DNA from 3 places in the Streptomyces sp. NPDC048254 genome. Region 1 is predicted to be linked to each of the others. Evidence: predicted binding sites of a transcription regulator. Region 1 holds the regulator's gene; each other region holds the start of a gene.
The links. Region 1 encodes HrcA, which represses chaperone genes, less so after heat shock. Its sites were predicted from a motif close to TTNGCACTCNGNNNNNCNGAGTGCNAA; they were not measured.
Positions count from the first base shown of each region.

Region 2: a site for HrcA is predicted at 5,206-5,232, ahead of groL (chaperonin GroEL). Genes of this name have one in related genera too.
Region 3: a site for HrcA is predicted at 9,439-9,465, ahead of groES (co-chaperone GroES). Genes of this name have one in related genera too.

Region 1 covers NZ_JBICZJ010000001.1:677,334-687,457, reverse strand. The annotation lists gene ACGFZQ_RS03115 (16S rRNA (uracil(1498)-N(3))-methyltransferase) at 269-1,027, opposite strand; gene ACGFZQ_RS03110 (nitronate monooxygenase) at 1,024-2,142, opposite strand; gene dnaJ (molecular chaperone DnaJ) at 2,228-3,364, opposite strand; gene hrcA (heat-inducible transcriptional repressor HrcA) at 3,365-4,381, opposite strand; gene ACGFZQ_RS03095 (MBL fold metallo-hydrolase) at 4,545-5,285, shown strand; gene ACGFZQ_RS03090 (DUF3097 domain-containing protein) at 5,320-6,126, shown strand; gene hemW (radical SAM family heme chaperone HemW) at 6,162-7,394, opposite strand; gene ACGFZQ_RS03080 (SpoIIE family protein phosphatase) at 7,422-9,323, opposite strand; gene ACGFZQ_RS03075 (HAMP domain-containing protein) at 9,426-10,124, shown strand, end outside.
Region 2 covers NZ_JBICZJ010000009.1:265,181-275,304, forward strand. The annotation lists gene ACGFZQ_RS25790 (hypothetical protein) at 1-184, shown strand, start outside; gene ACGFZQ_RS25795 (carboxylesterase/lipase family protein) at 192-1,745, opposite strand; gene ACGFZQ_RS25800 (NADH:flavin oxidoreductase) at 2,059-3,186, opposite strand; gene groL (chaperonin GroEL) at 3,421-5,043, opposite strand; gene ACGFZQ_RS25810 (cold-shock protein) at 5,401-5,607, opposite strand; gene ACGFZQ_RS25815 (MoaD/ThiS family protein) at 6,068-6,343, opposite strand; gene thrC (threonine synthase) at 6,390-7,688, opposite strand; SAM riboswitch class I at 7,707-7,879, opposite strand; gene ACGFZQ_RS25825 (glucosyl-3-phosphoglycerate synthase) at 8,037-8,981, shown strand; gene ACGFZQ_RS25830 (trehalose-6-phosphate synthase) at 9,064-10,124, shown strand, end outside.
Region 3 covers NZ_JBICZJ010000002.1:240,977-251,100, reverse strand. The annotation lists gene guaB (IMP dehydrogenase) at 1-954, opposite strand, end outside; gene ACGFZQ_RS06455 (sigma-70 family RNA polymerase sigma factor) at 1,107-1,694, opposite strand; gene ACGFZQ_RS06450 (response regulator transcription factor) at 1,972-2,583, opposite strand; gene ACGFZQ_RS06445 (WhiB family transcriptional regulator) at 2,965-3,294, shown strand; gene ACGFZQ_RS06440 (LysR family transcriptional regulator) at 3,376-4,275, opposite strand; gene ACGFZQ_RS06435 (MOSC domain-containing protein) at 4,355-5,023, shown strand; gene ACGFZQ_RS06430 (SDR family oxidoreductase) at 5,121-5,894, shown strand; gene ACGFZQ_RS06425 (ester cyclase) at 5,970-6,677, shown strand; gene ACGFZQ_RS06420 (hypothetical protein) at 6,817-7,008, shown strand; gene groL (chaperonin GroEL) at 7,241-8,866, opposite strand; gene groES (co-chaperone GroES) at 8,984-9,292, opposite strand; gene ACGFZQ_RS06405 (polysaccharide deacetylase family protein) at 9,545-10,124, opposite strand, start outside.

The DNA.
Region 1 (10,124 bases):
TCGGCGTAGAAGCGTTGACGCCCTCACCTGCGATAGCAGGCGATTCCGGTCCGTGCCGTGCGTGGCACCACCACGGGTTCCTGCTTCGCAGGCCCTCGCCGTTCCCCAGGGGGAGCCGGTCTTACGGGACCTCCACAGGCCTGACTTCCCGCCCGTCCGGCGGTAGATCCTGTCGGATGAGACGACCGTAGCAGCGCGGCTGACTCAATCCTGCGAGTTCAACCGCGGTTTCCACCTCAGGGGGCGGGCCTCGAACAAGCGACCGACGTCACGACCACCGGCCGGTGCGGCCCAGCAGCAGGGCCGCGGCGGCGGTGCCGGCGGTCGATGTGCGCATCACGGTAGGCCCCAGGGTGTACGTCTTCGCACCCGCCTCCTCGAAGAGCGCCAGCTCGTCCCGGGCGACGCCCCCTTCGGGCCCGACGACCAGCACGATCTCGCCCTCGGCGGGCAGCCTGGCCTCGGCGAGCGGGTCGCTGCCGTGCTCGAAGTCGGAGTGGAGCACGGCGGCCAGGTCGGCTCCGGCGAGCAGCGCGGCGACCTGCCTGGTGGTCGCCGCGTCCGCGATCTCCGGGAAGCGCACCCGGCGGGACTGCTTGCCGGCCTCGCGGGCGGTGGCCCGCCACTTCGCGAGGGACTTCAGACCCCGGTCGCCCTTCCACTGGGTGATGCAGCGGGCGGCCTGCCAGGGCACGATCGCGTCGACGCCGACCTCGGTCATGGTCTCCACGGCGACCTCGCCGCGGTCGCCCTTGGGGAGGGCCTGGACAACGGTGATGCGGGGGCTCGGCCCGGGCTCCTCGATGACGCTCTCCAGGCCCGTCACCACCAGCCGGTCCTTGCCCTCGGCGGCCCGTACGACACCCTCCGCCCAGCGTCCGCGCCCGTCGGTGAGGATGACGACCTCGCCGGGCTGCAGCCGCTTCACGGAGACGGCGTGCCGTCCCTCGGGACCGTCCAGGACGACCTCGCCGCCGGGCAGGTCGGGCACCACGAGCGGGTCGAGCACGAACACCGGGGCGGTCATCGGCCGTCCCCCTCGTACCCCTCGTACCCCTCGGGCCCCACGGGCCCTTCGCCCTTGCCCGACAACGCTGTCGACGCGGCGGCGAGTTCCGCCGTGAGGGTCTCCACCAGCTGCCCGGCGGGCAGCGGGCGGGCCAGCCGGTGCCCCTGCCCGGCCCACAGGGCCATGCCCTGCGCGTCCCCGGCCTTGGCGGCGGCCTTGCGCAGCGGGGAGGTGAGGTGGTGGACCTCCGGGTAGGCGGCGGGCGCGTACGGGCCGTGCTCGCGCATGAAACGGTTGACCAGACCCCGGGCGGGCCGCCCGGAGAACGCCCGGGTCAGTTCGGTCCGGATGAACAGCGGGTCGGTCAGCGCCCGCTTGTGGAGGTCGGTGGCGCCGGACTCGGGGGTGGCGAGGAAGGCCGTGCCCAGCTGGGCGGCGCTCGCCCCCGCAGCCAGCACGGCGGCGATCTGGCTGCCGCGCATGATGCCACCGGCGGCGACGACGGGGATGCCGACCGTCTCCCGTATCTGGGCGATCAGCGCCAGCAGCCCGATCCCGGAGCCCTCGTTCTCCTGCACGTCCCGGTGGGTGCCCTGGTGACCGCCGGCCTCCACGCCCTGGGCGATCACCGCGTCCGCCCCGGCCCGCTCGGCGGCGAGAGCCTCCTCGGCGGTGGTGGCGGTGACGAGGGTGAAGGTGCCCGCCCGGCGCAGGGAGTCGAGGACGTCCCGGCCCGGGACGCCGAAGTGGAACGAGGCCGCGGCCACCGGGTTGTCGAGCAGCACGGCCAGCTTGGCCTCGTACCCGTCGTCCCGGCCGCTGTCGGGGTCGCCGAGCTCGGTCTTGTACCAGGCGGCCTCACCGGCCAGCTGATGCGCGTAGACCTCCACGGCCCCGGTCTCGGCGTGCTCCGTCTGCGGCATGAACAGGTTCACCCCGAAGGGACGGCCGGTCAGCCCGCGCAGCTGCTTGATCTCCTGGTACATCCCGTCGGCGGTCTTGTACCCGGCGGCCAGGAACCCCAGCCCGCCCGCCTCGGACACGGCGGCGGCGAGCTGCGGCACGGAGACCCCGCCCGCCATGGGGGCCTGCACGATCGGAAGGGGGAAGAGATCGGTCAGTGCGGAGGACATGACGGCATGTTGTCACGTCCTCCGAACAAGACCGAATCGGGCCGTACCTCTGGCACATGCCAGATATGTCCGGGCCGCGAAGGGGTCACCGCCCGTTGAACGCGTCCTTCAGCCGGCTGAACAGTCCCTGCTGACCCGGCTGGAACTGCCCGGTCGGCCGTTCCTCGCCGCGCAGCTTCGCCAGCTCGCGCAGCAGCCGCTCCTGCTCGGGGTCGAGCTTGGTCGGGGTGGTCACCTCGACATGGACGAGGAGATCGCCGCGCCCGCCGCCGCGCAGATGCGTGACACCGCGCCCGTGCAGCGGGATCGACTGCCCGGACTGCGTGCCCGGCCGGATGTCGACCTCCTCCATCCCGTCCAGCGTCTCCAGCGGCACCTTCGTACCGAGCGAGGCCGCCGTCATCGGGATGGTCACCGTGCAGTGCAGATCGTCACCGCGCCGCTGGAACGTGGAGTGCGGCAGCTCGTGGATCTCGACGTACAGGTCACCGGCGGGACCGCCGCCGGGCCCGACCTCGCCCTCACCGGCGAGCTGGATCCGGGTGCCGTTGTCGACACCGGCCGGGATCTTCACGGTCAGCGTCCGCCGCGACCGCACCCGCCCGTCACCGGCGCACTCCGGACACGGCGTCGGCACGACCGTACCGAAGCCCTGGCACTGCGGACACGGCCGCGAGGTCATGACCTGGCCCAGGAAGGACCGCGTCACCTGCGAGACCTCACCACGGCCCCGGCACATGTCACACGTCTGGGCGGAGGTGCCCGGCGCCGCGCCCTCACCGTTGCAGGTGTTGCAGACGATCGCCGTGTCGACCTGGATGTCCTTGGTCGTACCGAAGGCCGCCTCGTCGAGCTCGACCTCGATCCGGATCATCGCGTCCTGGCCGCGCCGGGTGCGCGAGCGCGGACCGCGCTGCGACGCGGTACCGAAGAACGCGTCCATGATGTCCGAGAAGTTCCCGAAGCCACCGGCCCCGAAGCCGCCCGCGCCCGCGCCGCCGCTCTGCGAGAGCGGATCGCCGCCCAGGTCGTAGACCTGCTTCTTCTGCGGGTCGGAGAGCACCTCGTAAGCGGCGTTGATCTCCTTGAACCGCTCCTGGGTCTTCGGATCCGGGTTGACGTCCGGGTGCAGCTCGCGCGCGAGCCGACGGAAGGCCTTCTTGATCTCTTCCTGCGACGCGTCGCGGCGCACGCCGAGAACGGCGTAGTAGTCCGTGGCCACTTACGACTCCGCCAGGATCTGTCCGACGTACCGTGCCACCGCTCGTACCGCTCCCATCGTTCCCGGGTAATCCATGCGGGTCGGTCCGACCACGCCGAGCTTGGCGACTGCCTCGCCGCCCGAACCGTAGCCGACCGACACCACGGACGTGGAGTTGAGTCCCTCGTAGGCGTTCTCGTGACCGATGCGTACGGTCATGCCCGAATCCCCCGCCTCGCCCATCAGCTTGAGGAGGACGACATGCTCCTCCAGAGCCTCCAGGACGGGCCGGATCATGAGGGGAAAATCATGTCCGAAGCGGGTGAGATTGGCGGTGCCGCCGATCATCAACCGCTCCTCGTTCTCCTCGACGAGCGTCTCCATCAGGGTGGAGAGCACCGCCGAGACCGTGCCGCGGTCCTCGGCCTCGAAGGCGTCCGGCAGATCCTCCACCAGCCGGGGCACGTCCGAGAACCGGCGTCCCGCTACCCGGCTGTTGAGCCGCGCCCGCAGATCCGCCACAGACGTCTCCCCGAAGGGCGCCGGGCAGTCGACCATCCGCTGCTCGACCCGCCCGGTGTCGGTGATCAGCACCAGCATCAGCCGGGCCGGCGCGAGCGCGAGCAGCTCCACATGCCGCACGGTGGACCGCGTCAGCGACGGATACTGCACGACCGCGACCTGCCGCGTCAGCTGCGCCAGCAGCCGCACCGTCCGCGCCACGACGTCGTCGAGGTCGACGGCGCCGTCGAGGAAGTTCTGGATGGCCCGCCGCTCGGGCGCGCTCATCGGCTTGACGCCGGCAAGCTTGTCGACGAACAGCCGGTAGCCCTTGTCGGTGGGGATCCGCCCGGCGCTGGTGTGCGGCTGGGCGATGAACCCCTCATCCTCCAGGGCGGCCATGTCGTTGCGCACGGTCGCCGGGGAGACCCCGAGGTTGTGCCGCTCGGTCAGCGCCTTCGACCCCACCGGCTCCTCGGTGCCGACGTAATCCTGGACAATGGCGCGCAATACCTGAAGCCTGCGTTCACTCAGCATCCAGCGCCACACCTCCAGAAAGTCGTCCCCGCGGCCTTTCGGGTCTTTCGCCTGGCACTCTGCGATCCCGAGTGCCAGCGTCCCCGGCCCAGTGTACGGCCGCCGGGTACCGACTGGGCAAGGTCGGTGAGGACCCGGGGCGTTCTGCCGTTAGCGTCGCGGTATGACGGTGACTTGGGAAGAGCTGGGCTGGGAGCGGGTGGCCGAGGGGGTCGGGCGGTGCCGGCTGCCGGGCTGGGACTGCACGGCCGGGCTGGTCCTCGGGGCGGGCCCGGTCCTGATGGTGGACGCCGGGTCGAGCCTGGCGGAGGGCGCGCGGCTGCGTACGGAGGCACAGCGGCTGGCCGGACGCCGTGTGACCCATCTCGCGCTCACCCACCCCCACTTCGACCACGTCTTCGGCACCCCGGCGTTCGCGGGCGCGGACGTGCACGCGGCGGCGGGCGCGGAGGCCGTCTTCGCGCACGGCCGCGAGGCGCTGCGCCTGGACGCGATCCGCAACGGCCTGCCGGCCCCGGAGGCCGAGGAGGCGGCCGACGCGCTGCCCCTGCCCCGCCGTCCGGTCTCCGGCGAGTGGACCCTCGACCTCGGCGACGGCCGCCGGGCCCTGCTGGCCGACGTGGGCCCCGGCCACACCTCCCACGACCTCGCCGTCCTCGTCACCGGCGTCCCCGGCGACCCCGGCGTCCCGGCGGTGGTGTTCTGCGGGGACCTGGTGGAGGAGTCCGGCGACCCCCAGGCCGGCCCCGACGCCGTACCGTCCCACTGGCCGGCCGCCCTGGACCGCCTGCTGGCCCTCGGCGGCGAGGACGCCCTGTACGTGCCCGGTCACGGAGCGGTCGTGGACGCGGAGTTCGTACGACGGCAACGCGACGCCCTGGCCGCCCGTTTCGGCGTGTCGTGACCACGCCGCCGCCGCTTCTCCTATCGTCATCCGAATGCGCCAGTACTCCGCCGACCTGACCCCACCGTGGAAGAAGCCGAAACCGGCACCGGAGGTGGCCGCCGAGCCCGGCCTGGTCGTCGAGGAACCCGGCACCGGATTCTGCGGCGCGGTGATCCGCTGCGAGGCGGGCACGGTGACGCTGGAGGACCGCTTCGGCAAACACCGCGTCTTCCCGCTGGAGCCGCGGGGCTTCCTCCTGGAGGGCCGAGCGGTCACCCTCGTACGCCCCACGTCGGCCGCCCCCGCACGTCCCGCCCGTACCGCCTCCGGCTCGGTCGCCGTGCCCGGCGCACGCGCGCGCGTGGCCCGCGCCGGCCGCATCTACGTCGAGGGCCGCCACGACGCGGAGCTGGTCGAGAAGGTCTGGGGCGACGACCTGCGCATCGAGGGCGTGGTCGTGGAGTACCTGGAAGGCGTGGACGACCTGCCGTCGATCGTGGCCGAATTCGCACCGGGCCCGGACGCGCGCCTCGGTGTCCTGGTGGACCACCTGCTCCCCGGCACGAAGGAGTGGCGCATCGCCCAGTCGGTCACCAGCGCACACGCCCTGGTCGTCGGCCACCCGTACATCGACATCTGGGAGGCGGTGAAGCCCGCCGCCCTGGGCATCGAGGCATGGCCGCGCGTCCCGCACGGCCAGGACTGGAAGACGGGCGTGTGCCGGGCCCTCGGCTGGCCCACGGACAACACGGGCGCCGTGTGGCAGGCGATCCTGGCCCGGGTGGGCTCCTACAAGGACCTCGAACCGGAACTGCTGGGCCGGGTGGAGGAACTGATCGACTTCGTGACGGCCCCGTAGCCGGGCACCCCCGCCCCCGGTCCGGTCCCGTCCCCTCAGTCCACCAGGTCCCTGACCACCGCGTCCGCCAGCAACCGCCCCCGCAGCGTCAGCACGGCCCGGCCGTCCTCGTACGGGCCGGTCTCCAGCAGCCCCTCCCCCAGCGCCCGCCGCGCGGCCGCCAGCCCCTGCTCCTTCAGCAGCGACAGCGGCACCCCCTCCCGCAGCCGCAGCTCCAGCAGGATCCGCTCCACCCGGCGGTCCTCGTCCGTCAGGACCTCACGCCCTGCCCCCGGGGAGCGTCCCGACGCCAGCGCCGCCGCGTACGCCCCCGGATGCTTGACGTTCCACCAGCGCACGCCGCCCACGTGCGCGTGCGCGCCCGGTCCCGCACCCCACCAGTCGGCGCCCCGCCAGTACAGCTCGTTGTGCAGGCAGCGGGCGGCCTCGGAGGTGGCCCAGTTGGACACCTCGTACCAGTCGAAGCCCGCCGCGGACAGCATCTCCTCGGCGATCAGATAGCGGTCCGCGTGAACGTCGTCGTCGGTCATCGGGACCTCGCCCCGGCGGATCCGGCGGGCCAGCTGCGTGCCCTCCTCGACGATCAGCGCGTACGCCGACACATGGTCGGGGCCGGCCCCGAGCGCCGCGTCCAGCGAGGCCCGCCAGTCGTCGTCGGACTCGCCCGGCGTGCCGTAGATCAGATCCAGGTTGACGTGCTCGAAGCCGGCCGCGCGGGCCTCCGCGACACACGCCTCGGGGCGCCCCGGGGTGTGCGTGCGGTCCAGGACGCGCAGTACGTGCTGCCGGGCGCTCTGCATGCCGAAGGAGACCCGGTTGAAGCCGCCCTCACGCAGGGCCGCCAGATACGCCGGGTCGACGGACTCCGGGTTCGCCTCCGTCGTGACCTCCGCGTCGGCGGCCAGACCGAACTCGTCGCGGATCGCGCCCAGCATCCGTACCAGATCACCAGCGGCCAGCAGCGTCGGCGTGCCCCCGCCCACGAACACCGTGCGGACCTCGCGCGGATCGTCGCCCAGGACCTTGCGGGCCAGCCGGATCTCGTCGATCAGGGTGTCCGCGTAGTTGTCGCGGGAGGCGAGGACACCGCCGGTGCCGCGCAGCTCGGTCGCCGTGTACGTGTTGAAGTCGCAGTAGCCGCAGCGGGTGGCGCAGTAGGGGACGTGCAGATAGAACCCGAGAGGGCGGCCGGCGGCACCGGCCAGCGCGTGCGCCGGGAGCGCGCCGTCGTCGGGGACCGGCTCGCCGTCGGGAAGTGCGGAAGGCATGTCCTCCATTGTCCCGTACGGCGCCGGTTACTCCGCCTGGAGGACCAGCAGCGCCAGATCGTCCTCCGGCTGCCCGCCGCCGAACTCGTGCACGAGCCGTCTGATCCGCTCGGCGATCAGCTCTGCGCTCAGGCCCGTGCAGCCCGCGAGGGCCCGCGCGAGCCCGTCGCCGTCGTCGAACTGCCGGGAGCCCGAGCGGCGCTCGGTGACCCCGTCGGTCACGCACAGCAGGCTGTCGCCGGGCCCGAGCTCGATGGTCTCGCTGGTGTACGTCTCGTCCTCCACGACCCCGAGCAGGGTCTGCGGCCGGGCGGCGGTGCGGACCGCGCCGTCGGGGCCGAGGAGCAGCGGCAGCGGATGCCCGGCGGAGGCGAGGGTGCAGCGGACGCCGCCCGCTTCGAGGGGGGTGAGTTCGCCGTAGAGGAGCGAGAGGAAACGGGTCTGCGGGCCGTCGCCGGGCGGCACACGGCCGCCGGCGGCGACCAGGGCGCGGGCGGCGGCGTCGGCGGCCTCGGTGGCGTCGTCGAGGAGGAGCTGGTTGAGCCGGTCGAGGACGTCGGCGACCCGGTACCCCTCCCGGGCCAGCAGCCGCAGCCAGGGCCGGGCCAGGCCGATGACCACGGCGGCCTCGGGGCCCTTGCCCTGGACGTCGCCGACGGCGAAGCACCAGCGGCCGTCACCGGCCGGGAACAGGTCGTAGAAGTCACCGCTGGGGCCGCCCTTGTCACAGGGCTCGTAGACGAGCGCGCTGCGCACGCCCGGGATCTCGGCGACCGCACCCGGCAGCAGCCCCCGCTGCAGGACGGCGCTGATGGTGGCCTGGCGGGCGTACTGGCGGGCCGCGCCGATCGCGAGGGCGACCCGGCGGCCGAAGTCCTCGACCAGGCCGGTGATCTCGTCGGGGAAACCGGCCGGGCCGGAGCGTCCGATCACCAGCGTGCCGAGCGGGCGGCCGCCCGCGATCAGCCGGTAGGAGAGCGCCGAGCCGCAAGCGCCCTGCGGGCCGAGCGCCTCCCCGGGCCAGGGATACGGCTCGGGCCCGGACCGTAAGCCGTCCTTCACGCACGGCGGGTCCTTCTCCAGGGCGCGGCGCAGTTCCTCGATGCGGTTCTCACTGCCGTGCCAGACCCGGGCCAGCCGCGGCCCGCCCGCGCCGTTCGCGTCGCCCCAGCCGCCGGACCGCACGGTCGACTCGTCCTCCAGCCACACCGCGCACCAGTCGGCCAGCCGCGGCACGATCAGCTGGCCGGCGAGCGCGGCCACCAGGTTCTCGTCGAGCTGCCCGGCGAGCAGGTCGGAGGCCTCGGCGAGGAAGGACAGCACGCCTCTGTCCAGCCAGTCCCGGTCCCGGTCGGGGCGCTGGGGCTCGGGCGCGAGGATCTCGGCCACCTTCAGCTCCTGCTCGTCGGGGAGCGTGCCGCCGTGCCCGGTCAGACGCGCCCACACCGTCTTCGCGCCGATCCGGTAGGTGACCCCCCAGGACTCGGCGAGCGAGGCGACCAGACGCAGCCCACGCCCGTACTCCGGGGTCTCGTACGGCGTCTCGCCCGGGTGGTCGCGCGGGGCGCGGGAGGGATGGCGGTCGGTGACCTCGACGACGAACGCCGTCTCCTCCCGTGCCTCCTCCAGCCACCAGTCGACCTCGACGTCGGTGCCGGCGTGCACGACGGCGTTGGTGACGAGTTCACTGACGACCACCATGGCGTCCTCGGCGACCCGCTGTCCCGGCTCCAGCAGGCCGCAGTCGGTCCACTCGTCGAGGCAGGCGCGCACCAGCGCGCGGGCGGAACCCGGCGCGAGGGGGCTCCCGGGCAGGGTCGCGCGCCCCTGCGCGTACGCGCCCGCGCTCTCGTGCGCGGACGCCTCGTCGCGCGCAGGCGCCTCACGGACCCGGGAGACGGTCTCCCGTTGCGTGGGTATGGCCCCCATGTCCAGCTCCCCGAGCAGTTCGGACGAATACATCCCGATCGATGCGGACAGAGTGACAGACTGGCTGCGCCCATAAGCACCGAGTTACCGAAGTGGGCCGCCATGAGTGAGAACAGTGCTACGCGTGTGCTCGAAGACGGACAGAAACCGGAACAACTCCGAGCATCCGAACTGCGCCCTCTGCTCGCCGCGATGACCGCCGCCCGCGACGGCGACTTCACCAAAGTGCCCGAGACCGGCGAGGGGATGGTCGCCGAACTCACCGCGGTCTTCAACCAGATCATGGACCGCGGCGTTCACTTCAACACCGAAGTGCAGCGCGTGAAACGCGATCTGGTGCGCCACGGCCGCCTCGACGAACGGCTGTCGGCCAGCCCCGGCCAGGGCGCCTGGACGTCCCGCGTCGACGACGTCAACCAGGTACTCGACGCCCTGGTCGCCCCCGCGGCGAACGCCACACGCGTCCTGGACGCGGTGGCCGGCGGCGATCTCACCCAACGGGTCGATCTGCACGACGGCAGCCGCCAGTTGCGCGGCGATCTGCGCAGACTGGGCCGCGCGGTGAACAAGATGGTCGACCAGCTGTCCCTGTTCACCGGCGAGGTGACCCGGGTCGCGCGCGAGGTCGGCACCGAGGGGCGGCTCGGCGGCCGGGCCAAGGTGCAGCGCCTGTCCGGCAGCTGGCGGGACGTGACCGAGGCCGTCAACACCATGGCGTCCCGGCTGACCGCCCAGGTCCGCGACATCGCCCTGGTGACGACGGCCGTGGCCCGGGGTGACCTGACCCGCACGGTGACCGTC
Region 2 (10,124 bases), on a different contig from region 1:
GTGGGAGCTGTGCGGCACCCCCCGCCGCGACCGGCGCGAGGCCGAGCTCTACCTCAACGCCCAGCGCCACGGGTCCCGGCCGGCCATGGCCTACCGGCTCGTCCACGAGTTCACCGACTACGAGGTGCTCCGGGTCTGGGGTACCCCGGTCCACGTGGACATCGAGCCCCTCGGCAACCTCTGAGCCCCGGTCAGCCGAGCAGCGGGGAGGGGGTGAACTCATGGCCCTCCCAGAGCTTTCGGCTGCGCTCCTCCGGGTACGACGTCACCGTCGGTGTGGTGTCCAGTACCTGGGTGAGGCGGTCCTGGACGTCGAACTCCGGCCAGCCCGGGTCTCCCGTCTTCGCGAACGCCGTCCATGCCGTGCGGAAGCGGGCGGAGAGGGCCTTGGCCTCGGGGGTGACGTCCGTGCCCGCGAAGAGGAGGTTGGCGAGGTCCGCCTCGAACGTGCCGAACAGCAGCGGGATGTCCAGCCCGTGGCAGGCGCCCAGCAGCCCGCCGTTGCCCGGGGCGCCCCAGGTCAGTTCGTACAGGTGGGCCCGGCCGCCGGCCGCGGTCTGTGCCTCCGCCAGGCGCAGTGACGGTATGCCGAAGAGCCAGTCGGTCTGCACCCGTTCGTACAGCTCGTCCGGCGACGCCTCGGGGAAGGCCTCGCGGTAGGCCTGCACCCCCGCCTCGCCGCCCGGTGCGAACAGCCGCAGGGCGCCGGTCGCCTGCTCCTCCGTGATCTTGCCGTACATCCCGCCCATGACCAGGAAGAGACGGTACTCGTCGCGGTTGTGACCCACGAGGAGGTCCACGTCCCGGGCGGAACCCGAGGCCAGCGCCTGCCAGGGGGTGGTGGGCAACACCTCGCCGTCGACCACCGGGGAGAACGGTGTCATCGTCGGTGCGATCTGGCCCCAACGGCCCATGTACTGCGGCATCTTGATGCCCAGCGACTGCCCCACGTCCGGCAGCCGGCGCGGGTCGGTCGTCGCCAGGTCGGCCAGCGTGGGGCGCAGGCCGGCCTCCGCCGCGAGGGCCTGCGCGATGTCCCCGGCCAGCTCGGTGGAGAAGAACGTGCCCGGCACGCTCTGGGCGATCGCCCGCCGGAACAGGCCCCGCGCACGGGGCATCGCCAGCAGCGCGGCCACCGATCCGCCGCCCGCCGACTCCCCGAAGACCGTGACCTGGTCGGGGTCGCCGCCGAAGGCCGCGATGTTCTCCCGCACCCACTCCAGCGCAGCCACCTGGTCCAGCAGGCCCCGGTTGGCGGGCGCCCCCTCGATCTGGACGAAACCCTCCATGCCGACGCGGTAGTTGAAGGAGACCACGACCACGTCGCCGTCACGTGCGATGTGCTGGGCGTCGTAGCCGGGGCTGCCGGAGTGGCCCAGCTTGTAGGCGCCGCCGTAGATCCACACCATCACCGGGCGGCGGGCCGCCGGGTCCGGGTCGGGTGTCCACACGTTCACCGTCAGCCAGTCGTCGCCCTCGGGTGCCTCCAGGACACCCGTGCGCCCCTGGATGCCCAGGTCCTGCGGGGGCGGCGGACCGAAGGCGTACGCCTCGCGCGTCCCGTCCCACGCGCGTGCCGGGCGGGGTGCCGCGAACCTCGCCTCCCCCACCGGCGGCTCGGCGAACGGTATGCCCCTGAAGACCGCGAGCCCGTCCTCCCGCAACCCGCGCACAGCACCCGCCGCGGTGCGGACGACCGGTCCCTCTGCGGCATGGGTCGGCTCCGGAGACTGACTTGTCGTCATGCTCGCTCGCTTTCGGTGGGGGCGCTGCCGTCATCACGGCCGGTCACTCATGGAACGTCCGGCACTTCGCACGAGTGCCGAACACCCCTCACCCGTATGGGTGAACCGTCGGCCATACTGGGCGGCAACCGCCCTGGCCTGCGCCTCGTCGATCTCGTCCACCGTCTCATGGGCCCGCGGATCGCGCGCATGGAAGGTGTGACGCAGCGGACCGGCCGACCCTCCCAGCTCCACCAGCGACGCCGACGCCCTCGGTCCGGCCGGCTGGTCGCCGGCCGGACCGAGGGCGAACGGGGTGGTTCGGCTCAGGCTTTCAGCTCAGGCTCTTCAGCGCCGCCGCGTCGTACGAGTTCAGCTCCTGCGTGCGCCCGGCCAGCACCTTCGCCGCCCACTCCGGGTCCTGGAGGATGGCGCGGCCGACGGCGACCATGTCGTACTCCTCGCGCTCCAGGCTGTCGAGGAGGTCCTCGATGCCACGGACCGGGGAGCCCTCGCCCGCGAAGCCCTTGATGAAGTCGCCGTCGAGGCCGACCGAGCCGACGGTGATGGTCGGCTGCCCGGTGAGCTTCTTGGTCCAGCCGGCCAGGTTCAGGTCGGAGTCCTCGAACTCGGGGAGCCAGTAGCGCCGGGTGGAGGCGTGGAAGACGTCGACGCCGGCCGCCGCCAGCGGGGTGAGGATCGCCTCCAGCTCCTCCGGGGTCTCGGCGAGGCGGGCATCGTAGTTGTCCGACTTCCACTGCGAGTAGCGGAAGATCACCGGGAACTCCGGGGAGACCGCCGCGCGTACGGCGGCCACGATCTCGGCCGCGAACTTGGTACGGGCGACCGGGTCACCGCCGTAGGCGTCGGTACGGCGGTTGGTGCCCGCCCACAGGAACTGGTCGAGGAGGTAGCCGTGGGCGCCGTGCAGCTCGACCCCGTCGAAGCCGATGCGCTCGGCGGCGGCCGCGGCCTCGGCGAACGCGCGGATAACGTCGTCCAGGTCCTGCGAGGTCATCGCCTTGCCCTCGCCCTCGGTGCCGTCCAGGCGGATGCCGGAGGGGCCGACGGCGGGGGCGTCCGCGAACGGGGGCTGGCCCTGCTTGCGGACCATGCCGATGTGCCACAGCTGCGGGACGATGGTGCCGCCGGCCGCGTGCACCCCCTCGGCGACCTTCGCCCAGCCCGCCAGCTGCTCCTCGCCGTGGAACCGCGGGATGCGGGTGCTCTGCCCGGCCGAGTCGTGACCGACGTACGTGCCCTCGGTGACGATCAGACCGACACCGGCGGCGGCCCGGCGGGCGTAGTACGAGACCACGTCCTCGCCGGGGACGCCGCCCGGGCTGAACTGCCGGGTCATCGGCGCCATCACGATCCGGTTGGGGACCGTGAGCCCGTTCAGGGCGATCGGACGGGAGAGGATCTCGGCCGCGCGGGAGGCGGGGGGCGTGGTGACGGTCACGTGGGGGGCTCCTCATGGTATGTCGTAGACCGGACGGTATGTGCACGCGCATTGAGTGCACACATGTGCACAACGGCCTGCCCGTACGTACCCATTCCCGCCCCCGCCCGAAAGCCGTGTGACCCCGGACACGGGCCCACGGCCGCCATCGGGGCGGAAACGCCCGAGGGCGGCACCCCCTGTCGAACAGGGGGTGCCGCCCTCGGTCAGGACGAGCGATCGGCCAGAGGTCGATCAGAAGTCCATGTCACCGCCCGGCATGCCGCCCGGAGCGGCCGCGGCGGCCTTCTCCGGCTTGTCGGCGATGACGGCCTCGGTGGTGAGGAACAGCGCGGCGATGGAGGCGGCGTTCTGCAGGGCGGAACGCGTCACCTTCGCCGGGTCGATGATGCCCTCGGCGATCATGTCGACGTACTCGCCGGTCGCGGCGTTCAGGCCGTGGCCGACCTGAAGGTTGCGCACCTTCTCGACGACGACGCCACCCTCGAGACCACCGTTGACGGCGATCTGCTTGAGCGGGGCCTCCAGGGCGAGCTTCACGGCGTTGGCGCCGGTCGCCTCGTCACCCTCGAGCTCCAGCTTCTCGAACACCTGGGAGGCCTGGAGCAGGGCCACGCCACCACCGGCGACGATGCCCTCCTCGACGGCCGCCTTCGCGTTGCGAACGGCGTCCTCGATGCGGTGCTTGCGCTCCTTGAGCTCGACCTCGGTCGCGGCACCGGCCTTGATGACTGCGACGCCACCGGCGAGCTTGGCCAGGCGCTCCTGGAGCTTCTCGCGGTCGTAGTCCGAGTCGGACTGCTCGATCTCGGCGCGGATCTGGTTGACCCGGCCCTGGACCTGCTCGGTGGAGCCGGCGCCGTCGACGATGGTGGTCTCGTCCTTGGTGATGACCACCTTGCGGGCGCGGCCCAGCAGGTCGAGGGTCGTGTTCTCCAGCTTGAGACCGACCTCCTCGGAGATGACCTCGCCGCCGGTGAGGATGGCGATGTCGTTCAGCATCGCCTTGCGGCGGTCGCCGAAGCCCGGGGCCTTGACGGCGACGGACTTGAAGGTGCCGCGGATCTTGTTGACGACCAGGGTCGACAGGGCCTCGCCCTCGACGTCCTCGGCGATGATCAGCAGCGGCTTGCCCGACTGCATGACCTTCTCCAGGAGCGGGAGCAGGTCCTTGACGGAGCCGATCTTCGAGTTGGCGATGAGGATGTACGGGTCGTCGAGCGACGCCTCCATACGCTCCATGTCGGTGGCGAAGTACGCCGAGATGTAGCCCTTGTCGAAGCGCATACCCTCGGTGAGCTCCAGCTCCAGACCGAAGGTCTGGGACTCCTCGACGGTGATGACGCCTTCCTTGCCGACCTTGTCCATGGCCTCGGCGATGAGCTCGCCGATCTGGGTGTCGGCGGCGGAGATGGAGGCCGTGGAGGCGATCTGCTCCTTGGTCTCGACATCCTTCGCCTGCTCGAGCAGGGCACCGGAGACAGCCTCGACGGCCTTCTCGATACCGCGCTTCAGGGCCATCGGGTTGGCGCCGGCGGCGACGTTGCGCAGGCCTTCCTTGACCAGGGCCTGGGCGAGGACGGTCGCGGTGGTCGTACCGTCACCGGCGACGTCGTCCGTCTTCTTGGCGACTTCCTTGACCAGCTCGGCGCCGATCTTCTCGTACGGGTCCTCCAGCTCGATCTCCTTGGCGATGGACACACCATCGTTGGTGATCGTGGGGGCGCCCCACTTCTTCTCAAGGACGACGTTGCGGCCCTTGGGGCCGAGGGTGACCTTGACGGCGTCGGCGAGCTGGTTCATACCGCGCTCAAGGCCGCGCCGCGCCTCCTCGTCGAACGCGATGATCTTGGCCATGTGAAGTGGTCCCTCCAGGACTGGGGGTGAGTCTTCGGACCGCGCCCGCGCCCGCGACGGACGGCTCGCCGACCCGTGGGTTCCTTGCCCCACCCGGCCTGCGGGCCTCACCGACCCGGTCCATTTTTGTCACTCTCACCTTCAGAGTGCTAACGCCAATGATTAGCACTCGCCCATGCCGAGTGCAAGCGCCTCACGGAGACTGGGCCGCGCCCCGGCCCCGTGCCGGGCCGCACCCGCGGGGCGCGCCGGCCCGCTCGCCCCGGGCATGCCAAAGGGCTCGTAACCCATGACTCCCCATGGGATACGAGCCCTCCGACAAAGAAAGAAGAACGACGCTGTCAGTCGGCGCGTGCTTCAGCTGGTCGCGAGCCGGACCATGTCCGCCTGCGGCCCCTTCTGGCCCTGCGAGATCTCGAAATCGACCCGCTGACCTTCCTCCAGGGTGCGGTAGCCGTCCATCTGAATCGCACTGTAGTGGACGAAAACATCCGCACCACCGTCGACCGCGATGAAGCCGTACCCCTTCTCCGCGTTGAACCACTTGACGGTGCCCTGAGCCATGCCTAACTCCCCTATTACTGGCCCTTGCACAGATCCACACTTCGCGGATCCGGGTCAGACCTCACCCCCCACAGGTTTGGGGGCGTGCGCCGGAACGCGTCGACCGCGGCTGAATGTATCTGTCCAACTGCCGTCTGCAACAGGTCAATCGGACGAGAATTCTGGACGGGAAGGGTCCGGAATGTAGCAAGAATTCGGCCGAATTCAGGGCAAGTCGGGCCCCATAAAGGCCGCAAAAGCCGCATATAACCCGCGCACTTTGGCTACTTCTTATCGGGTCAGCGGTGTCGAATACGGGGCTCCCGACCTGGAGATCGGAACCGCGTTCCCCAACTGTACCGCGCTCAACCACACAGAATTGCCCCCTCCGCTTCTCTCACGGAGGGGGCAATCGTATGAACAGTCGGTGATCGACGTTACCGAAGGTAATGTTCGGTCATTCGATCAGCCTGTCAGCAGGTCAGCCGCCGGCGACGGCCGGGATGATGGAGACGCCGGCACCGTCCGGGGTGGCCGTCTCCAGACCCTGCTCGAACCGCACATCGTCATCATTGACGTAGACATTCACGAACCGGCGCAGCTTGCCCTCGTCGTCGAGAACGCGGGCGGCGATCCCGGTGTGGCTCTTCTCCAGATCGGAGATGACCTCGCCGAGGGTGCCTCCTTCGGCACTGACTTCGGCCTTACCACCGGTGTAGGTGCGCAGGATGGTGGGGATGCGAACGGTGACGCTCACGTGTGAACCTCCGATCGGGACAACGCCCTGGTTTTTTACGGCTGGCTCAGGCGAGCCCGGCCTCGCGGAAAGACTCGAGATTCGGGCGAATAGTCGCCGTGAGCCCGGTCCCCGCCACGGCGTCCAGCGTCTTCAGTCCGTCACCCGTGTTGAGTACAACGACCGACTTCGCCGGATCGATCAGCCCATTCTCGATGAGCTTCTTGGTGACTCCGACCGTGACCCCGCCGGCGGTCTCCGCGAAGATTCCCTCGGTCCGCGCGAGCAGCTTGATCGCGTCGACGACCTGCTCGTCGGTCACGTCCTCCACCGCGCCGCCGGTACGGCGCGCGATGTCCAGGACGTACGGGCCGTCGGCCGGGTTGCCGATGGCGAGGGACTTGGCGATGGTGTTCGGCTTCTGCGGGCGGACCACGTCGTGCCCCGCCTTGTAGGCCACCGACACCGGCGAGCACCCCTCGGCCTGCGCACCGAAGATCTTGTACGGCTTGTCCTCGACGAGCCCCAGCTTGATCAGCTCCTGCAGCCCCTTGTCGATCTTCGTGAGCTGCGAGCCGGAGGCGATCGGGACGACCAGCTGGTCCGGGATCCGCCAGCCGAGCTGCTCGCAGATCTCGTACGCCAGGGTCTTGGAGCCCTCCGCGTAGTACGGCCGCAGGTTGACGTTGACGAAGCCCCAGCCCTCGCCGGCCGAGTCACCGATCAGCTCGGAGCAGAAACGGTTCACGTCGTCGTAGTTGCCCTCGATGCCGACGAGCTCGCCGCCGTAGATCGCGGCCATGACGATCTTGCCCTGCTCCAGGTCGTGCGGGATGAACACGCAGGAGCGGAAGCCGGCCCGGGCGGCGGCGGCACCGACCGCGCCGGCGAGGTTGCCGGTGGAGGAGCAGGAGAGCGTGGTGTAACCGAAGGCGCGCGCGGCCTCGACGGCCTGGGCGACGACCCGGTCCTTGAAGGAGTGCGTCGGGTTGCCGGAGTCGTCCTTGACGTACAGGCCGCCGGTGACGCCCAGCTCCTTCGCCAGGTTGTCGGCCTGGACGAGCTTGGTCCAGCCCGGGTTGATGTTCGGCTTGGTCGCCACGTCCGCGGGGACGGGCAGCAGCGGCGCGTAACGCCAGATGTTCGCGGGACCCGCTTCGATCCGCTTCCGCAGCTCCTCGGTGTCGTAGGCCGAGAAGTCGTACGCGATTTCGAGCGGGCCGAAACACTCCTCGCAGGCGAACACCGGGCCGAGCGGCACGCGGTGGCCGCACTCGCGGCAGCTCAGGGCGGTGGCGGGACCGAGATCGACGGGCGCGGAGCCGGTCGTGGAGTCGGTGGTGGTCGCAGCAGTCTGCACAGCCATGTGAGGCGAGGCCCTTTCTCCTCATCTTCCTCACGACGCATCTCGCCGTGAGACGGATTTGGCACCTTCCCTAGCCGGGAGCCTCGCGAGTGATCGACGCTGATCAGCAGTGATCAGCGATCCACGAGTAACCGACTGGAGGGTTGCCGGGGCTTCATCGGGCCGTATCCCTCTGCCCCTCTGGATGAGCGGTATGTAGTTGTCAACGCCCGGTGACCCCCGGACATGCGATGGTCATCGGCGTTGTTCAAGACTGTAACCGAAGGCCAGGACAGTTGAGAGAGTCGTCCGAACCGCGAGATGGATCACACCTCGCAGTGTGACCGTGACAGTGAGGAGCCGCTGACTGTGCTGGAAGAAGTCGAGCGCTGGCTGGCCACCCGCTCCTGGTCCATGAACGACCGCCCGCTGCACCGGATACTCGCCGCCAAGCAGCGCACCGGTCAGTCCGTCTCCGTCGTGCTGCCCGCGCTCAACGAGGAGGAGACGGTCGGCGACATCGTCGCGATCATCCGTCACGACCTCATGCGGCAGGTGCCGCTCGTCGACGAGATCGTGGTCGTCGACTCCGGCTCCACCGACCGTACGGCGGCGGTCGCCGCGGCGGCCGGCGCCCGGGTCGTCCACCGCGACACGATCCTGCCGCGCATCCCCGCCGTCCCCGGCAAGGGCGAGGTCCTCTGGCGCTCCCTCCTCGTCACCACCGGGGACATCGTCTGCTTCATCGACGCCGACCTGCGTGACTTCTCCTCCGACTTCGTCACCGGGATCGTCGGCCCGCTGCTGACCGACCCGGACGTCGACCTGGTCAAGGCGATGTACGACCGCCCGCTCGCCGGCTCGGCCGGACAGGGCGGCCGGGTCACCGAACTGATGGCCCGCCCGCTGCTGAACATGCACTGGCCGCAGCTGGCCGGGTTCGTCCAGCCGCTCGGCGGCGAGTACGCGGCCCGCCGCTCGCTCCTCGAACAGCTCCCCTTCCCGGTCGGCTACGGCGTGGAGCTGGGCATGCTGGTCGACGCCCTGCACCTGGTCGGCCTGGACGCCCTCGCCCAGGTCGACGTGGGGGTCCGCAAACACCGTCACCAGGACGGCCAGGCCCTTGGCCGGATGTCCGCCGCGATCTACCGCACCGCGCAGCTGCGGCTGGCCCGCGGGCATCTGATCCGGCCCGCCCTGACCCAGTTCGAACGGGGCGAGGACGGCTTCGAGCCGCGCACCTACTCCGTGGACACCGAGGAACGGCCGCCGATGGCGGAGATCGCCGAGTACGCCGAGCGCCGGGTGGCGTGACTTCGTCGTACGGCCGTATACGGCGGCGCGTCGGGCGTAGCCGTACGTTTGAGCGTTTCCGGGCCGGGCTAGGTTGTGGCGTATGGCTTCCACCGGCGGTGCTGAGGTGCTGGTCGCGTCCAACCGCGGCCCGGTTTCGTATGAAGTGGGCGAAGGCGGTGCGCTGCACCCCAAGCGGGGTGGCGGCGGGCTGGTCTCGGGCCTGTCGGCGATCGGGCCGGACGCGGACGCGGTGTGGGTGTGCGCGGCGCTGAGCGACGGCGACCGGGAGGCGGTGCGGCGGGCCGAGGGCGGCCGGCTGCCGGCCGGGGACACCGGCGGGCAGCAGGTCCGGATGCTCGACATCGACCCGGACGTCTTCTCGGACGCGTACAACGGCATCGCGAACTCAGTGCTCTGGTTCGTCCACCACATGCTCTACCAGACCCCGCTGGAGCCGGTCTTCGACGCGGAGTTCCGGCGGCGGTGGGCGTCCTACCAGGCCTACAACCAGGCGTTCGCCGAGGCGCTGGCGCAGGAGGCGGGCGAGGGTGCGGTGGTCGTCATCCAGGACTACCACCTGGCGCTGGCCCCGCGGATGCTGCGCCGGCTGCGGCCGGATCTCCGTATCGGCCATTTCTCCCACACCCCGTGGGCACCGCCGGACTACTTCCGGCTGCTCCCCGACGACATCGCGGCGGAGTTGCTCGGCGGGATCCTGGGCGCCGATCACGCGGCGTTCCTGACCCGGCGGTGGGCGGACGCGTTCGTGGCCTGCTGTCATGCGGTGCTGGGCCCGGGGATCCCGGCGGCCGGGGAGACCCGGATCGGGGTGCACGGGCTGGGGGCCGACGCGGACTTCCTGCGGAAGCGGTCGCACGAGCCGGACGTGGACGAGCGGATGCGGGCGCTGCGGGAGGAGATCGGCGAGGGCCGCAGGACGATCGTCCGGGTGGACCGGACCGAGCTGTCGAAGAACATCGTGCGGGGGCTGCTGGCGTACCGGCAGCTGCTCGACGACCACCCCGAGTGGCGGGAGCGGGTGGTGCATGTCGCGTTCGCGTATCCGTCGCGGCAGGACCTCGCGGTGTACCGCGACTACACGGCCGAGGTGCAGCGGGTCGCGGACGAGATCAACTCGGCGTACGGGACGGCGGGTTGGAC
Region 3 (10,124 bases), on a different contig from region 1:
GCCGGCGACCACGCGCGTGGTGCAGATGGAGCCGGGGCCCACGCCCACCTTGATGCCGTCGACACCGGCGTCGATGAGCGCCTGGGCGCCGTCGCGGGTGGCGACGTTGCCGCCGATCACGTCGACGTCCACGCTCGACTTGATCTTCGACATCCAGCTGAGGGCGTTGCTGTTGTGACCGTGCGAGGTGTCGACGACCAGGAAGTCCGCGCCGGCCTCGGCGAGCGCCTGGGCCCGCTCCAGGGCCTCGGGACTGGCCCCGACGGCGGCGCCGACGAGCAGGCGGCCCTCGGCGTCCTTGGCGGCGCTCGGGTACTTCTCGGCCTTGACGAAGTCCTTGACCGTGATCAGCCCCTTGAGGACGCCCTCGGCGTCGACCAGCGGCAGCTTCTCGATCTTGTGCTTGCGCAGCAGCTGGATGGCCTCGGTGCCGGAGATGCCGACCTTGCCGGTGACCAGCGGCATCGGGGTCATGACCTCGTGCACGCGGCGGGTGCGGTCGCTCTCGAAGGCCATGTCACGGTTGGTGACGATGCCGAGCAGCTTGCCGGCCGGATCGGTGACGGGCACACCGCTGATGCGGAACTTGGCGCACAGGGCGTCGGCCTCGGCGAGGGTCGCCTCCGGGCGCACCGTGATGGGGTCGGTGACCATGCCGGACTCGGACCGCTTGACCAGGTCGACCTGGTTGACCTGGTCCTCGACCGACAGGTTGCGGTGCAGCACGCCGACGCCGCCGAGGCGGGCCATCGCGATCGCCATGCGGGACTCGGTCACCTTGTCCATCGCCGCCGACAGGAGCGGGATGTTGACCCGGACGTTGCGGGAGATGCGGGACGAGGTGTCGACCGCGTTCGGGAGCACCTCGGATGCGCCCGGCAGCAGCAGCACGTCGTCGTAGGTAAGCCCGAGTGTCGCGAATTTTCCGGGCACTCCGTCGACGTTGGCAGTCATGACACCTTCCCCAAATGGCCTTGAACGGTGCGGATGTCCATGCTAACGGGAAGCACAGGCCCCAAATTCCACGGTACGACTCAGCCTCGGGCTTCGTATGTTCGTACGGAAACGAGCGCACGCCTGTTCATCGGGGGCGGCGAACCGTGCGGCTACTGCTCCGCCAGGGCGCGCAGCCGGCTCAGGGCCCGGTGCTGGGCGACCCGGACCGCGCCCGGTGACATTCCCAACATCTGACCCGTCTCCTCGGCGGTGAGGCCCACCGCGATGCGCAGGAGAAGGAGCTCGCGCTGGTTCTCGGGGAGGTTGGCCAGGAGTTTCTTGGCCCATTCGGCGTCGCTGCTGAGCAGCGCCCGCTCCTCGGGACCGAGGGAGTCGTCGGGGCGTTCCGGCATCTCGTCGGAGGGGACGGCCGTGGAGCCCGGATGGCGCATCGCGGCCCGCTGGAGGTCGGCGACCTTGTGGGAGGCGATGGCGAAGACGAAGGCCTCGAAGGGGCGGCCGGTGTCGCGATAGCGGGGCAGCGCGAGGAGAACCGCCACGCAGACCTCCTGGGCCAGGTCCTCCACGAAGTGGCGGGCGTCACCCGGGAGGCGCGACAGGCGCGTACGGCAGTAGCGCAGCGCGAGCGGGTGGACATGGGCGAGCAGGTCGTGCGTGGCCTGCTCGTCCCCGTCGACGGCGCGATGGACGAGAGCGCCGATCGTCCCTATGGCGGTGACCGCCTCGTCGTCGCGCATCGGTCCATCGTGCCCTGCGGCCGTCGGCGGTGTGGCACCGCGTCCGTCGTTGTGCACCGAAGCGTTATGAGCAGGTGCGCCGGAACTCATCCCTTGCGCCCTCCCCTTCCGCTCGAACGACTCGTCCCCGAGAGACTCCACACCTCAAGGATGCGGCATCGGCGCCGAAACGAGCAGCGGGCCTCCGGCGCTCCGCCTTGCGGACCCCGCCCACCATGGGGTAGGCGGGGGCGTCCGGTCGGTCCGCGGTCCCGCTGCGACGCAGCTCACCGCCCTGCTAACGGACCAGTCCCCAGCGGAAGCCGAGGGCCACCGCGTGGGCGCGGTCGGAGGCGCCGAGCTTCTTGAACAGGCGCCGGGCATGGGTCTTCACGGTGTCCTCGGAGAGGAACAGCTCGCGGCCGATCTCGGCGTTGGAGCGGCCGTGACTCATGCCCTCCAGGACCTGGATCTCGCGCGCGGTGAGCGTGGGCGCGGCGCCCATCTCGGCCGAGCGGAGACGGCGGGGCGCCAGCCGCCAGGTGGGGTCGGCGAGCGCCTGGGTGACGGTCGCGCGCAGTTCCGCACGCGAGGCGTCCTTGTGCAGGTAGCCGCGGGCGCCGGCCGCGACGGCCAGGGCCACCCCGTCCAGGTCCTCGGCGACCGTGAGCATGATGATGCGCGCGCCGGGGTCGGCCGACAGCAGCCGGCGCACGGTCTCGACACCGCCCAGTCCGGGCATGCGCACGTCCATCAGGATCAGGTCGGAGCGGTCGGCGCCCCAGCGGCGGAGGACTTCCTCGCCGTTGGCCGCCGTCGTCACGCGCTCGACGCCGGGCACGGTCGCCACCGCGCGGCGCAGCGCCTCTCGGGCAAGCGGGGAGTCGTCGCAGACGAGGACGGATGTCATGACCGCCCTCCGCAGCTGATGCGCGTCACCTTGAGCCTCCAGGCTGGTACGGAATCGTCACCTGTGCGGTCGACCGTCTCGGACGCCTGCCCGAGCGCTTGTTGTTTCAACCGCCTCCGCACTCTCAACGACGGTCACTCGAAAGAGTTACGGGGCCTCATGCCGTCTTCGGCACTCTACGTGAGGGGGCGGACACGGTGCAGACATGGACGTCAGACCCTCAACTTTTCATCACATCCAATGCCCCATTTAGACCTTTTTCTTCCCGTTTCACGGTGTCTGGGGCTAGATTCGCAATGAGTCATATTTTCATCTCTCTAGACCGGAGATGTACGGTCGTTGGCACCGTATCCGCCCAGAACGGCTACAAGGGGTCACGTAATGGCAGATTTCTCCCGCCTTCCCGGACCGAACGCGGACCTGTGGGACTGGCAGCTCCTGGCCGCCTGCCGTGGGGTCGACAGCTCGCTCTTCTTCCATCCCGAGGGCGAGCGCGGGGCGGCTCGGAGTGCCCGTGAGAACTCGGCCAAGGAGGTCTGCATGAGGTGCCCGGTCCGCGCGGAGTGCGCGGCGCACGCGCTGGCGGTCCGCGAGCCGTACGGCGTCTGGGGCGGCCTGACCGAGGACGAGCGCGAAGAGCTCATGGGGCGGGCGCGCAACAGGCTGGTGTCGGCAGCGACGACCAGCGGCGACCCCCTCCCGCACACCTGAAAGAACCGACTCCCCCGCACACGCCTGAAATAACGTTTCTTCAAACCGCTGCCGAGTGGGCCGTCCGTCGGCCCCGCCTCCCTAGGCCCGCCGGGCCGCCCTGCGCAGCTGTTCCAGCGTCGCCGCCACGGCCGGCACCTGTGCCAGGTCGGGCAGGGTGAGGGCGACGATCTCCCGCACCACCGCGGGTTCCAGCGCCACCGTGCGCACGCCTCTCGGGCGTACCGACTCGACCGCCAGCTGGGGCAGCACCGCTACACCCAGACCGGCGCCGACCAGGCCGACCACGGCCGGGTAGTCGTCGGTGGCGAAATCGATGCGCGGCGTGAAGCCCACGTTCTCGCACGCCTGGACGAGCTGTCCCCGGCAGCGCGGGCAGCCCGCGATCCAGGGCTCGTCGGCGAGTTCCCCGAGGGCGACCGATTCCGCGCGCGCGAGCCGGTGCCGTTCGGGCAGCAGGCCGACCAGCCGGTCCGTCAGCAGCGGCCGCACCACCAGGTCGTCCCACTCCTCGGCGCCCGCCGCACCCTCGTAGCGGAAGGCCAGCGCGATGTCGCAGTCGCCCGCGCGCAGCAGCTCCACGGACTTCGGCGGCTCGGCCTCCTCCAGGGAGACCCGGGTGCCGGGGTGGGCCGCGCGCAGGGCGGCCAGTGCCGTCGGGACCAGGGTGGAGCTGCCGCTCGGGAAGGAGACCAGGCGGACCCGGCCGGCGCGCAGGCCGGCGATCGCGGCGACCTCCTCCTCGGCGGCGGTGAGCCCGGCGAGGATCCCGGAGGCGTGCCGCACGAGGGCCTCGCCGGCCTGGGTCAGGCGCATCTCACGGCCGTTGCGCACCAGCAGCGGGGTGCCGACGGAGGTCTCCAGGGCCTTCATCTGCTGGCTGACGGCGGGCTGGGTGCAGCCCAGTTCGCGCCCCGCCGCCGAGAAGGAACCGGTGGTGGCGACGGCACGCAGGACACGGAGATGACGGGCCTCTATCACTCTCCGAGCATAAGGCGGGCTTGGACAGCACGCGTAATAACGCGTCGACGCTTTGAGGCAGGTCCCGTACCTTCGGACCATGGAGCTTCTCTCGGTGAACCTCGGCATCCCGACGCCGTCGCCCCACACGGACCAGAAGGACGGCGTGACCGGCATCGACAAGCGACCCGCGGACGGCCCGGTGCGGGTGCAGGCGCCCGGCCCGAAGGGGGTCGCGGGCGGCGGGCTGGCCGGGGACACGGTGTGCGAGCTGCGCCACCACGGCGGCGACGACCAGGCTGTGTACGCCTACGCGCGCGAGGACCTCGACGACTGGGAGAAGGAGCTCGGCCGGCCGCTGCCGAACGGCTGTTTCGGTGAGAACCTCACGACAAACGGGCTGAACGTGTCGGATGCGCTGATCGGCGAGCGCTGGCGGATCGGTTCCGAGGTCGTACTGGAGGTCACCTCCGGGCGCATCCCGTGCCGCACTTTTCAGGGCCATCTGGGCGAGCGGGGATGGGTGAAGAGGTTCACGCGGAAGGGTGCGACCGGTGCCTACCTCCGGGTGATCGAACCGGGTGAGATCCGGGCCGGCGACCCGATCGAGATCATCCACCGCCCGGCCCACGGGGTGACGGCGGCGCTGCAGTTCCGCGCGGTCACCACCGAGCGGGAGCTGCTGCCCCGGCTCCTCGCGGCGGGCGAGGCGCTGCACCCGGAATCGCTGGCGCGGGCCCGGAAGTACATGGCGGCGCGGCAGGACTGAACGGCTGTCACCCGCACGCCGTTCACCAGCGCTTCACCCATCGGGAGAGCTGGTGCGCGCAGCGGACGCCGTCAGTCCGGGTAACTACCCTTGGGCCATGACAACGGCTCTGATTACGGGATCGACCGCGGGGATCGGTGCCGCGTTCGCGCGGCGGCTGGCGGCGGACGGGCACAACCTCGTCCTGGTGGCGCGGGACACCAAACGGCTGCGCGAACAGGCGACCGAGCTCCACGACCGGCACGGCATCGAGGCGGAGGTGCTCACCGCCGACCTCGCGGAGGACACCGGCATCGAGTCGGTCGCCGCCCGCCTCGGCGACCGCCGGAACCCGGTCGACCTGCTGATCAACAACGCCGGTTTCGGCAACAAGGGCCGCTATCTGGACGTCTCGATGGCCGACGAGCTGAAGATGCTCAAGGTGCACTGCGAGGCGGTGCTGCGGCTGACCTCGGCGGCGGCGGAGGCGATGCGGGAGCGCGGGCGCGGCGGTGTCGTCAACGTGGCCTCGGTGGCGGCCTTCGTGCCCCGGGGCACCTACGGCGCGTCGAAGGCGTGGGTCGTGCAGTTCACCCAGGGCGCGGCGCGCGATCTGGCGGGGACCGGCGTCCGTCTGATGGCGCTGGCGCCCGGTTTCGTGCGCACCGAGTTCCATCAGCGGGCCGGGATGGGCACGGACAACATCCCGGGCTGGATGTGGCTGGACGCCGACAAGCTGGTCGAGGCGGCGCTCGCCGACCTCGCGCGCGGCAAGACGCTGTCGATCCCGGACCCGCGGTACAAGGTGCTGACCGGCCTGGCGAAGGTGGCCCCGCGCGGGCTGCTGGGCGGGATCACCTCGAAGACGGGGCGCAAGTACGGGCCGCAGTGACGGCTGCGGTGCCGCTTCCCCCGGTGGGAAAATGGGCGTGACGGTACCGGACCCAGGGGGGCCGGAGGCGGTGGCATGACGTTCGTACAGCTCATCGAGTGCAGGACCAGCCGGCCGACCGAGATGGACCGGCTGATGGACAAGTGGGTCACGCAGGCCAAGGGGAAGCGGACGGCGACGCATGTGGTGGTCGGCAAGGACCGCTCCGACGCGTCGCACCTGGTCGAGATCGTGGAGTTCCCCTCGTACGAGGAGGCGATGCGGAACTCGAACCGACCGGAGACCGACCAGGTGCTCAACGAGATCCTGGCGCTCAGCGACGGGATGCCGACCTTCACGGATCTGGAGGTGGTGCGTGACGAGCGGTGGTACGCCGACACCGCGCGGCGGTTCTTCGAGACGATCGCCGCGCCCGGCCCGCTGGTTCCGCTGGACGGTCTGATCACCGAGGACTACCACGACCACGAGCCGGTCGAGGGCCAGGACACCATCGGCATGGACGCGATGCGGCGCAAGCTGGAGATGTGGCGGGGGGCCTTCGACTTCTCGTTCCTCGTCGAGGACCAGATCGCCCAGGGCGACCGGGTGTGCACCAGGTGGCTCTGGACGGGTGTGCATAAGGCGGCGTTCATGGGGGTGCCGAACACCGGCCGGCAGGTCAGCATGGCCGGGACGACGATCCACCGCTTCGACGCCGACGGGAAGATGGCCGAGGGCTGGTTGCAGTACGACCGGCTCGGGCTGATGGAGCGGCTCGGAGCGCTGGACGCGCTGCAGATCTGAGATGACAGCGGCCGTGAAGTAGTACGACGGGCTCAGGGGTACGACAGTAGGAAGTACCCGCGAGGGGCGAAGCCCCCGTTCCGGATACGGAACGGGGGCTTCATCTGTCCCTGGTCCCGGATGTCGGCTCTGCCGTCAGATGAACCATCACAGCCGCAGGACTGTTCGCCGTCAGCGCGGGGACGGGCGGCCGCCGTCCAGTGGCCAGTACGCCTTCTGGCCCTCGAACCAGAACCACAGCGCCTTCGAATGGGCGGGCAACCTGGACGACACCGACAACGGTGACGGTCACAACGTCTACATGCAGGTTCGCGTCGAGGGCTACGCCTGACCGGTCGGCTCGCCATGGCGAAAGCGGCTGCCCGAAGCCGGGCCTCGGCTTCGGGCAGCCCCTCGGAGCCGAGCGGGGAGGCCGGCCGACGTGGACCGGCGAGCCGACACCGCCGATGCGGACCGGCGAGCCGGATCTGCCGTCCCCTCCGCCCCCAGCACGAGAGCACTGTGCCCCGCCGCAGTGCGGCGGGGCACAGTGACTTACTGCTTACCGGCTTTGCCGGCGTACCTCAGTGCGAGTGGCCGTGGGAGTGACCGGCGGCCGCCGGCTCCTCCTCTTCCTTCTTCTCGACGACCAGGGTCTCGGTCGTCAGGAGGAGGGAGGCGATGGAGGCGGCGTTCTCCAGGGCGGAGCGGGTGACCTTGACCGGGTCGATGACGCCGGCCTTGACCAGGTCGCCGTACTCGCCGGTGGCGGCGTTGAAGCCCTGGCCCTTGTCGAGCTCGGCGACCTTGGAGGTGATGACGTAGCCCTCCAGGCCGGCGTTCTCGGCGATCCAGCGCAGCGGCTCGACGACCGCGCGGCGGACCACGGCGACACCGGTGGCCTCGTCGCCGGTCTTGCCCAGGCCGCCCTCCAGCACCTTCGCTGCGTGGACGAGCGCGGAGCCACCACCGGAGACGATGCCCTCCTCGACCGCGGCGCGGGTCGCGGAGATGGCGTCCTCCAGACGGTGCTTCTTCTCCTTCAGCTCCACCTCGGTGGCGGCGCCGACCTTGATCACGCACACGCCGCCGGCCAGCTTCGCGAGGCGCTCCTGGAGCTTCTCGCGGTCCCAGTCGGAGTCGGTGTTCTCGATCTCGGCCTTGATCTGGGCGACGCGGCCGGTGACGGCACCGGAGTCACCGGCACCGTCGACGACCGTGGTGTCGTCCTTGGTGACCGTGACACGGCGGGCGGAGCCCAGCACGTCCAGGCCGACCTGGTCGAGCTTGAGGCCGACCTCCTCGGAGATGACCGTGGCGCCGGTGAGGATCGCCAGGTCCTCCAGCATCGCCTTGCGGCGGTCGCCGAAGCCGGGGGCCTTGACCGCGACCGCGTTGAAGGTGCCGCGGATCTTGTTGACGACGAGGGTGGAGAGCGCCTCGCCCTCGACGTCCTCGGCGATGATCAGCAGCGGGCGGGAGGCGTTGCTCTGGATGATCTTCTCGAGCAGCGGGAGCAGGTCCGCGATGGAGGAGACCTTGCCCTGGTTGATGAGGATGTAGGGGTCCTCCAGGACGGCCTCCATGCGCTCCTGGTCCGTCACGAAGTACGGCGACAGGTAGCCCTTGTCGAAGGCCATGCCCTCGGTGAAGTCCAGCTCCAGACCGAAGGTGTTGGACTCCTCGACGGTGATGACACCGTCCTTGCCGACCTTGTCCATCGCCTCGGCGATGAGCTCGCCGACCTGCTGGTCCTGGGCGGACAGCGCGGCGACGGCGGCGATGTCGGCCTTGTCGTCGATCGGACGGGCGGAGGAGAGCAGCTCCTCCGAGACGGCGGCGACGGCGGCGTCGATGCCCTTCTTCAGGGCGGCCGGGGAGGCGCCGGCGGCGACGTTCTTCAGGCCCTCGCGGACGAGCGCCTGGGCCAGCACGGTGGCGGTGGTCGTACCGTCACCCGCGATGTCGTTGGTCTTGGTCGCCACCTCCTTCACCAGCTGGGCACCGAGGTTCTCGTACGGGTCGTCGAGCTCGACCTCGCGGGCGATGGTGACGCCGTCGTTGGTGATGGTGGGGGCGCCGAACTTCTTGTCGATGACGACGTTGCGGCCCTTGGGGCCGATCGTCACCTTGACGGTGTCGGCAAGCTTGTTGACGCCGCGCTCGAGGGCGCGACGGGCGTCCTCGTCGAACTTCAGGATCTTCGCCATGGGAGCGGTTCAGCCCTCTCGGAAAGCGTGGGTGAAACGAACCGCGCCCCTGAGCCCGGCTTCATAAGGTCGCGGGGGCCAGGGGCGCAGCTCAAAGCAGAATGTGCTTGGGGTGAACTACTTCTCGATGATCGCGAGCACGTCGCGAGCCGAGAGGACGAGGTACTCGTCGCCGTTGTACTTCACCTCGGTGCCGCCGTACTTGCTGTACAGCACGATGTCGCCGACCTTGACGTCGAGCGGCAGGCGCTCGCCGTTCTCGAAGCGGCCCGGGCCCACGGCGAGGACGGCGCCCTCCTGGGGCTTCTCCTTCGCGGTGTCCGGGATGACCAGGCCAGAGGCGGTGGTCTGCTCGGCGTCGAGCGGCTGGACCACAATGCGGTCCTCGAGCGGCTTGATGGCAACCTTGGAGCTGGTGGTCGTCACGATCCGACCTCCCCCTTCGGAGATCTCACGGGGTTAACTGTCTGAGGTGGCGACCAGGTGGATCCGTCGTCGCGGGTGCCGGACCTGCCCGTCGCGTTGTTGGCACTCTCATCTGCCGAGTGCCAGAGCCGAGACTATGACCGCGATTAGCACTCGGTCAAGCGGAGTGCCAATTGCCTGCGGCGCGGCGCCGAAAAAAACGGCGACCGGGGCCGCTGTGACCGTCCCTGGGGCTGCCGCCCCGGACCCCGCTTACAGGTAATCCTCCAGCCGCCCCACCGTCAGGCCGTTCTCCTGGACCCGGCGGAGCAGGCGGGTCGTGCGTTCGCGCAGGGGCAGGCCCGTGGCCTCGTCCGGGCCGACCAGGACGATGTCGCCGGGGCGCAGCCGCTTCTCACCGCGGCGGTAGGCGACGCCGTCGGCCGTCATCGCCGCACGCCACAGGACCACCGCCGTCACCCCGCAGTCGGCCGCCGCGCGCAGGGTGGTGGTGTCGTACGTGCCGTAGGGCGGGCGGAAGAGGCGGGGGCGGATGCCGAAGCGGGACTTGAGTTTCTCCTGCTGGCCGCAGATCTCGGCGCGCTGGCCTGCGTAGGGCAGGCCGGGCATGGCCGGATGGTCGAGGGTGTGGTTCTGGACGCTCGCGCCGACCTCCTGGAGGCGGGCGAAGTGGCCGTAGCCGGGGCCGACCACACTGTCCGTGAGGAACATGCTCACCGGGAGCCGCAGTTCACGGACCATGTCCACGAACCGGGGGTCCTTCTCGGCGCCGTCGTCGTAGGTGAGGAAGACGACCTTGTCGGTGGTGGTGACGTGGTCGACGACCGGGGGG